2 linked regions of the Orrella dioscoreae genome follow. The protein of the gene in region 1 interacts with the protein of each later gene in a pairwise test. Links are inferred from orthologs where the notes say so. Each region holds a gene or a part of one and is shown on either strand. Other genes may lie near its edges.

Region 1 (3,369 bases):
GCAGGATCGTGGGCTCGGCCTGGGTGGGCCAGCCATTCGCGGGCGACACGTATTTCCACTCGCGCCCATCGTCCGCCAGCCATGACCCGATGGCGATGGCGGGCAGCAACCAGGCGCGCAGCAACCCCGATGCGCAGCGGCGCATCGCCGGGGCCACCGCCGCCGTGGCCGCCCGCGAAGGCGTGCCGCCCGAGGCCGTGCCGGACGATCTCGTCACCCAATCCGGCAGCGGCGTGGATCCGCACATCAGCCCTGCCGCCGCAGAGATCCAGGTGGCGCGCGTGGCGCGCGCGCGCGGGCTGGCGCCCGAGCGCGTGCGTGCCGCGGTGGCGGCGCACACCGAGGCCGCGCAGTTCGGCGTGCTGGGCGCGCCGCGCGTGCACGTGCTGAAATTGAACCTGGCCTTGGATACTATGCGCCCATGACCGAACACGGTGACCGCGACCGGCAGGCCGATGCCCTGGTGACCGCCCTCCAGCGCGAGGGCGCGGGGCGGCTCACCCTGTTCCTGGGCGCGGCGCCCGGCGTGGGCAAGACCTACGCCATGCTCATGCGGGCGCGCGAGCTGCGCCGCCAGGGCGCGGACGTGGTCATCGGCGTGGTCGAGACGCACGGCCGCCCCGAAACCGAGGCGCTGGTGGCGGGGCTGGACGTCCTGCCGCGCCGGCGCCTGCGCTACCAGTGCCGCACGCTGGAGGACATGGATCTCGATGCGCTGCTGGCCCGCCGTCCCGGCATCGCCCTGGTCGATGAACTGGCGCATCGCAATGCGCCGGGCTGCCGCCACGAGCGCCGCTGGCAGGACGTCATGGAGTTGCTGGACGCCGGCATCGACGTCTATGCCACCGTCAACATCCAGCACCTGGAAAGCCTGAACGACGTGGTGCACGAGATCACCGGCGTGCGCGTGGCGGAAACCGTGCCCGACGCCGTGCTGGACCGGCTGCGCGACATCCGCCTGGTGGACCTGCCCACGCGCGAGCTGATCGAACGGCTCAACCAGGGCAAGGTCTACGTGGCCGAGGTTGCCACGCAGGCCCTGCAGGCATTCTTCTCGCCATCGAACCTGGCGGCCTTGCGCGAACTGGCCATGCAGACGGCGGCCGAAAGGGTCGACAGCGATCTGCGCGACACTCACGCGGCGCGGGGCCTGGCGGGGCCCGCCTTGCGGTCGCGCGTGCTGGTGGCCGTCGATGGCGGCGGGCAGTCGGAATACCTGGTGCGGCGCGCGCGGCGCATCGCCGAGCGGCGCGATGCGCCGTGGACGGTGGTGACGGTGGCCACCCATGACAGGCGCGACGCGGCGTGCCAGGGCGAACTGGACCGCGCCTTCTCGCTGGCCCGCAAGCTGGGCGGCGAGACCGAGACGATCCGTGGCGCCGACGTGGTCGATGCCTTGCTGGATTACGCGGGGCGGGCCGGCGTGTCGGCCATCCTCATCGGCCGCACCCGCGAACGTCCCATCGCGCGCGCCTTCAATCGCACGCTGACGCAGCGCTTGCTGCAGCGCGGCGCGCATTACGAGATCACGCTGGTCAACCCGCCACCGGTACGCGCCCGCGCGCGCCAGGCCTGGCGCCAGGCGCTCACGCCGCCGCGCGGCCAGGACATGCTGCTGGCTGTGGCGGCCACCGCGGCAGCCATTGCGCTGGCCTGGGGCGCGCAAGCGTGGCTGGGCATGGACGACCTGTCCATGGTCTTCATCCTGGCGGTGCTGGCGGTGGCCGCGCGCACCGGCATGACGGGCGCGGTGGTGACGGCGGGCCTCTGCTTCCTGGGCTACACCTATTTCTTCATCGATCCGCGCGAGACCTTCCAGATCACCGCGCGGCAGGGGCTGGTCACCGTTGGCGCCTTCCTGCTGGCGGCGCTGCTGGCGGGACGCCTGGCCTCGGCCTTGCGCGCGCAGGTCCTGGCGTTGCGGGCGGTGAACACGCATGCCGCCACGCTGGAGTCATTGGGGCGCCAACTGGCCAGCGCGGCCGATCTGGGCGAGGTCATGCGCGCAGGCCGGGACGCCTTGCAGTCGGCCTTGGGCGGACAGGTGTGGATACGCATCGGCGAGGCCACCGGCCCCGCGCCAGCCGCGGCGCTGTCGGAGATCGACCAGCGCGCCGCCGACTGGTCGCAGCAGCATGGCCAGCCCACGGGCAGGGGCAGCGACACCCTGGCGGGCGCGTCCTGGCGTTTCCTGCCGGTGCGCCATGACAGCGGCACGCTGGGCGTGGTGGGCCTGCGCGACGCGGATGGCGCGACGCGCGAGGAACATGCCGCGCGTCGCCTGGCCGAGGCGATGATTGACGACATCGGCCAGGCGGCCCTGCGCACCCGGCTGGTGGCAGACCTCCAGGCCGCGCGTGTGGGCGCCGAAACCGAGCGCCTGCGTTCCGCGTTGCTGTCGTCGGTGTCGCACGACCTGCGTTCGCCGCTGGCGGCCATGATCGGCGCGGCCAGCAGCCTGTCGAGCTATGCCGACGCGATGCCCCCGGAGGACCGCCGCAGCCTGCTGGACACCATCACGGTCGAGGGCGAGCGGCTGGACCGCTACATCCAGAACCTGCTGGACATGACGCGCCTGGGGCACGAAGGCCTGGCGCTGAACCGCGACTGGATCGGCGTGGATGAACTGCTGGGGTCGGCCGCGCGCCGCCTGCGCCGTTACCAGCCCGACGTGCAACTGGAGATCGATGCGCCATCCGCGCTGCCCGAGATCTGGGTGCATCCGGCGCTGGTCGAGCAGGCGGTCTTCAACGTGCTGGAGAACGCCGCGAAGTTCTCGCCCGAGGGGGCCGCCGTGCAGGTGCGCGCCAGCGTCGTCGAGGGCCGGCTGCGCGTCGATGTCAGCGACCAGGGACCGGGCATTCCCGAGGCCGAGCGCGAGCGCATCTTCGACATGTTCTACAGCGTCGAGCGGGGCGACCGGGGCCGCCACGGCACGGGACTGGGCCTGACGATCTGCCAGGGTATGATCGGCGCGCATGGCGGCACGGTGCAGGCGTTCCCCGGCCCGCAAGGGCGCGGCACCACGCTGCGCATCACCTTGCCGCTGACCCAGCCGCCGGGCGGGCCCGCCGCCGGCCAGGAGGACGATGACGATGATTGACCCCCCTGCCGCACGCGCCGCCAGTCACGCCTTCCGCATCCTGGTCATCGACGACGAGGCGCAGATCCGCCGTTTCCTGGACATCACCCTGCGTGCCCAGGGCTATCAGGTCACGTCGTGCGCGGACGGCGCGACGGGCTTGTCCGAGCTGTCCGCGCACGGCGCCGACCTCGTCGTGCTGGACCTGGGACTGCCCGATCTCGATGGCCTGGACGTGCTGCGTGAATTGCGTGGCTGGTCGCAGGCGCCGGTGATGGTGCTGACCG
Region 2 (3,000 bases), 3.2 Mb from region 1 along the record:
CAACGGCAAGGCACTCTCGGCGGCCAAGACCGAGGAACTGCTCGAATCGTTGCTGGAAGAACTCCAGATCGGCCACATCCGCCGCAACATGGCCATCTCGCTGTCGGGCGGCGAACGCCGCCGCGTCGAAATCGCCCGCGCGCTGGCCACGCAGCCGCGCTTCATCCTGCTGGACGAGCCCTTCGCCGGCGTGGACCCCATCGCGGTCATCGAAATCCAGCGCATCGTGCGCTTCCTGAAGAGCCGCAACATCGGCGTGCTCATCACCGACCACAACGTGCGCGAAACGCTGGGCATCTGCGACCGCGCCTACATCATCAGCGAAGGCAAGGTGCTGACCGATGGCCATCCCGACGAGATCGTCGGCGATCCCGCCGTCCGGCGCGTCTATCTGGGCGAGCACTTCCGGATGTAAAAAACCGGTGCCAGACCCGTTCTTGCTTACACGCAAGAACCCACGTAAAACGACGTGTAACGACCCCGCCCAGACCCTTGGTTTCGGCGGGGTTTGTCTATACACTGAATTCACGACGAACTCGTTTCAGGAGGATGGCCTACAAGTCCAAACCCGCGTACCCACGCGCCTTGTTTTAGTCACGATAGGAGAGTTCCATATGAACCTGAGCATCAGTGGTCACCATCTCGACGTCACCCCCGCCATCCGGGAATATGTCCTCACCAAGCTGGCGCGCGTGCTGCGTCACTTCGACAACGTCATCGACACGCAGGTCATACTCTCGGTCGAGCCCCTGAGGCACAGAGCCGAAATCACGATGCGTGTCCGCGGCAAGGACATTCATTGCGAAGCCGTCGAGGAAAACCTTTACGCGGCCATCGACGCCCTGGCCGACAAGGTCGACCGCAAGGTCATCCAGCACAAGGATCGACTCCAGAACCACTCGCATGAGCCCGCAAAGCGGCAAATGGCGGCATAGCGCCCGTCAACGTGCACGCGGCGTGTCCCTGAGCTGACGCGCCCTCGCCTGGCGTCCCTCGAGCTTTCGCGGGGCCCAGGCCAGCCAAGATTTTCTTGGTTTCCAGCAGTCCATCCCCCCATTCCGACACACTCGCTCCTGGCGGCTTGCTGCCCCCGGCCGTACCGGTCTATGCTTGTCCCTCACGGCGAGGCTTCGGCCACGCACACTGATTGCGGCAATGCCACGCCGCCAGGCTTCTCGCGGGGACTGGCGCGCATCGTCCGAAGACGCCCGCCCAGCATGCGGCGCCGGGGCGTTTTGTGCATTGCGACATTCGAAACCTATAATGCTTCGCATGAACCACTTGTCGCGTATCCTGCCGGCCGGAAATGTCGTCCTTGACCTGCCGGTCACAAGCAAAAAGCGGGCGTTCGAACAAGCCGGCCTGCTCTTCGAAAACCAGCACGGCCTGGCGCGCACCACGGTGTTCGACAGCCTGTTCTCTCGAGAGCGGCTGGGCTCGACGGCCCTGGGACAGGGCGTCGCGGTGCCGCACGGCCGGGTCAAGGGCCTGACCGAAGCGCTGGCGGCGTTCTATCGTCTGGCACAGCCCGTGCCCTTCGATGCGCCCGATGGCCAGCCCGTCAGCCTGCTGATGATCCTGCTCGTGCCGGAAACGGCCACCCAGCAACACCTGGACATCCTGGCCGAACTCGCGCAACTGCTGTCGAACAAGCCCTTGCGTGAACGCCTGAATACCGAGACAGACCCTGCCATCGTGCACCGGCTGCTCACCACCGGCCAGCCCTGACCTCTACAGAGCGTGACATGCTGACAGTCCAGGATCTTGTAGACGACAACGCCGACAAAATTCCCTTCACCTGGATCGCCGGCCACGCTGCCGCGGACAACGGCATCCCGGACGACGGAACCTCGGCCGCCGACCTCATCGGCCACCTGAACCTCATCCACCCCTCGCGCATCCAGGTCGTGGGCGAGGGCGAAATGGCCTACTACACCCGCATGGATGCACGGCGCCGATCACAACAGATCGACGAACTGCTGGTGGGCAACGTCCCGGGCATCCTGCTGGCCGACGGCCTGTCCGCCCCGGACGACCTCATCGAGAACTGCGAAAAGCACAACGTCCCGCTGCTGTCGACGCCGATCAGCGCCGCGCAGGTCATCGACCTGCTGCGCGTCTACCTGGGCAAGCGCCTGGCGCCCACCACCACCGTGCACGGCGTCTTCATGGACGTGCTGGGCGTGGGCGTGCTGATCACCGGCGAATCGGGCCTGGGCAAGAGCGAGCTGGCGCTGGAACTGATTTCGCGCGGCCACGGGCTCGTCGCCGACGATGCCGTGGAGCTGTCGCGCACCGCGCCCAGCGTCATCGAAGGGCACTGCCCGCCGTTGCTGCAGAACCTGCTGGAAGTGCGCGGCCTGGGACTGCTCGACATCCGCACCATCTTCGGCGAGACCTCGGTGCGCCGCAAGATGCGCCTGAAGCTCATCGTGCACCTCATCCGCGCCACCGCGCAGGACAAGTTCGAACGCCTGCCGCTGCAGGACATGACGCAGGACATGCTGGGCCTGCCCATCCGCCGCGTCATGCTGCAGGTGGCCGCCGGGCGCAACCTGGCCGTGCTGGTCGAGGCCGCCGTGCGCAACACCATCCTGAAGCTGCGTGGCATCGACACGCTGGGCGAATTCATGGAACGCCAGACCATCGCGATCATGCAGAACAGCAAATGACGGCGCCCATCGAAGAGTCCCCGGCGCTGCACGTCGTCCTGATCACCGGCATCTCGGGCTCCGGCAAGTCCGTTGCGCTGCGCCTGCTGGAAGACTCCGGCTACACCTGCATCGACAACCTGCCCGTGCGCTTCCTGCACGAGTTCCTGGGCAACGCCAAGGAAGACGAAAGCCTCAAGCGCGTGGCTGTCGCCATCGATGTCCGCTCGCCGGGCGAACTGGCCGAGCTGCCCGACGTCATCACCGCGCAGCGCGCCATGGGCACCGAACTGCGCGTCATCTTCCTGGATGCCAACACAGACACGCTGGTGCAGCGCTATTCGGAATC

Evidence for each region. The genes of interacting proteins can lie anywhere in the genome.
Region 2: the proteins of ODI_RS17005 (region 1) and ODI_RS02490 interact in binary tests that used the Escherichia coli proteins (3 or more experiments, as listed by UniProt). The link is inferred for Orrella dioscoreae from one-to-one orthologs.

The regions. Positions count from the first base shown.
Region 1 is NZ_LT907988.1:3,673,588-3,676,956, reverse strand. The notes cover bases 22-3,303. They hold ODI_RS17005 (sensor histidine kinase), read left to right. Parts: upstream 22-421; coding sequence 422-3,103; downstream 3,104-3,303. Other genes in these bases: ODI_RS17000 (response regulator), read left to right, coding at 3,096-3,303; kdpC (potassium-transporting ATPase subunit KdpC), read left to right, coding at 22-425. In the rest of the region: more of kdpC, read left to right, coding at 1-21; more of ODI_RS17000, read left to right, coding at 3,304-3,369. UniProt on the Escherichia coli protein: Member of the two-component regulatory system KdpD/KdpE involved in the regulation of the kdp operon. KdpD may function as a membrane-associated protein kinase that phosphorylates KdpE in response to environmental signals.
Region 2 is NZ_LT907988.1:520,546-523,545, reverse strand. The notes cover bases 88-3,000. They hold ODI_RS02490 (PTS sugar transporter subunit IIA), read left to right. Parts: upstream 88-1,272; coding sequence 1,273-1,728; downstream 1,729-3,000. Other genes in these bases: rapZ (RNase adapter RapZ), read left to right, coding at 2,669-3,000; hprK (HPr(Ser) kinase/phosphatase), read left to right, coding at 1,746-2,672; hpf (ribosome hibernation-promoting factor, HPF/YfiA family), read left to right, coding at 615-935; lptB (LPS export ABC transporter ATP-binding protein), read left to right, coding at 88-415. Also shown: more of lptB, read left to right, coding at 1-87. UniProt on the Escherichia coli protein: Seems to have a role in regulating nitrogen assimilation.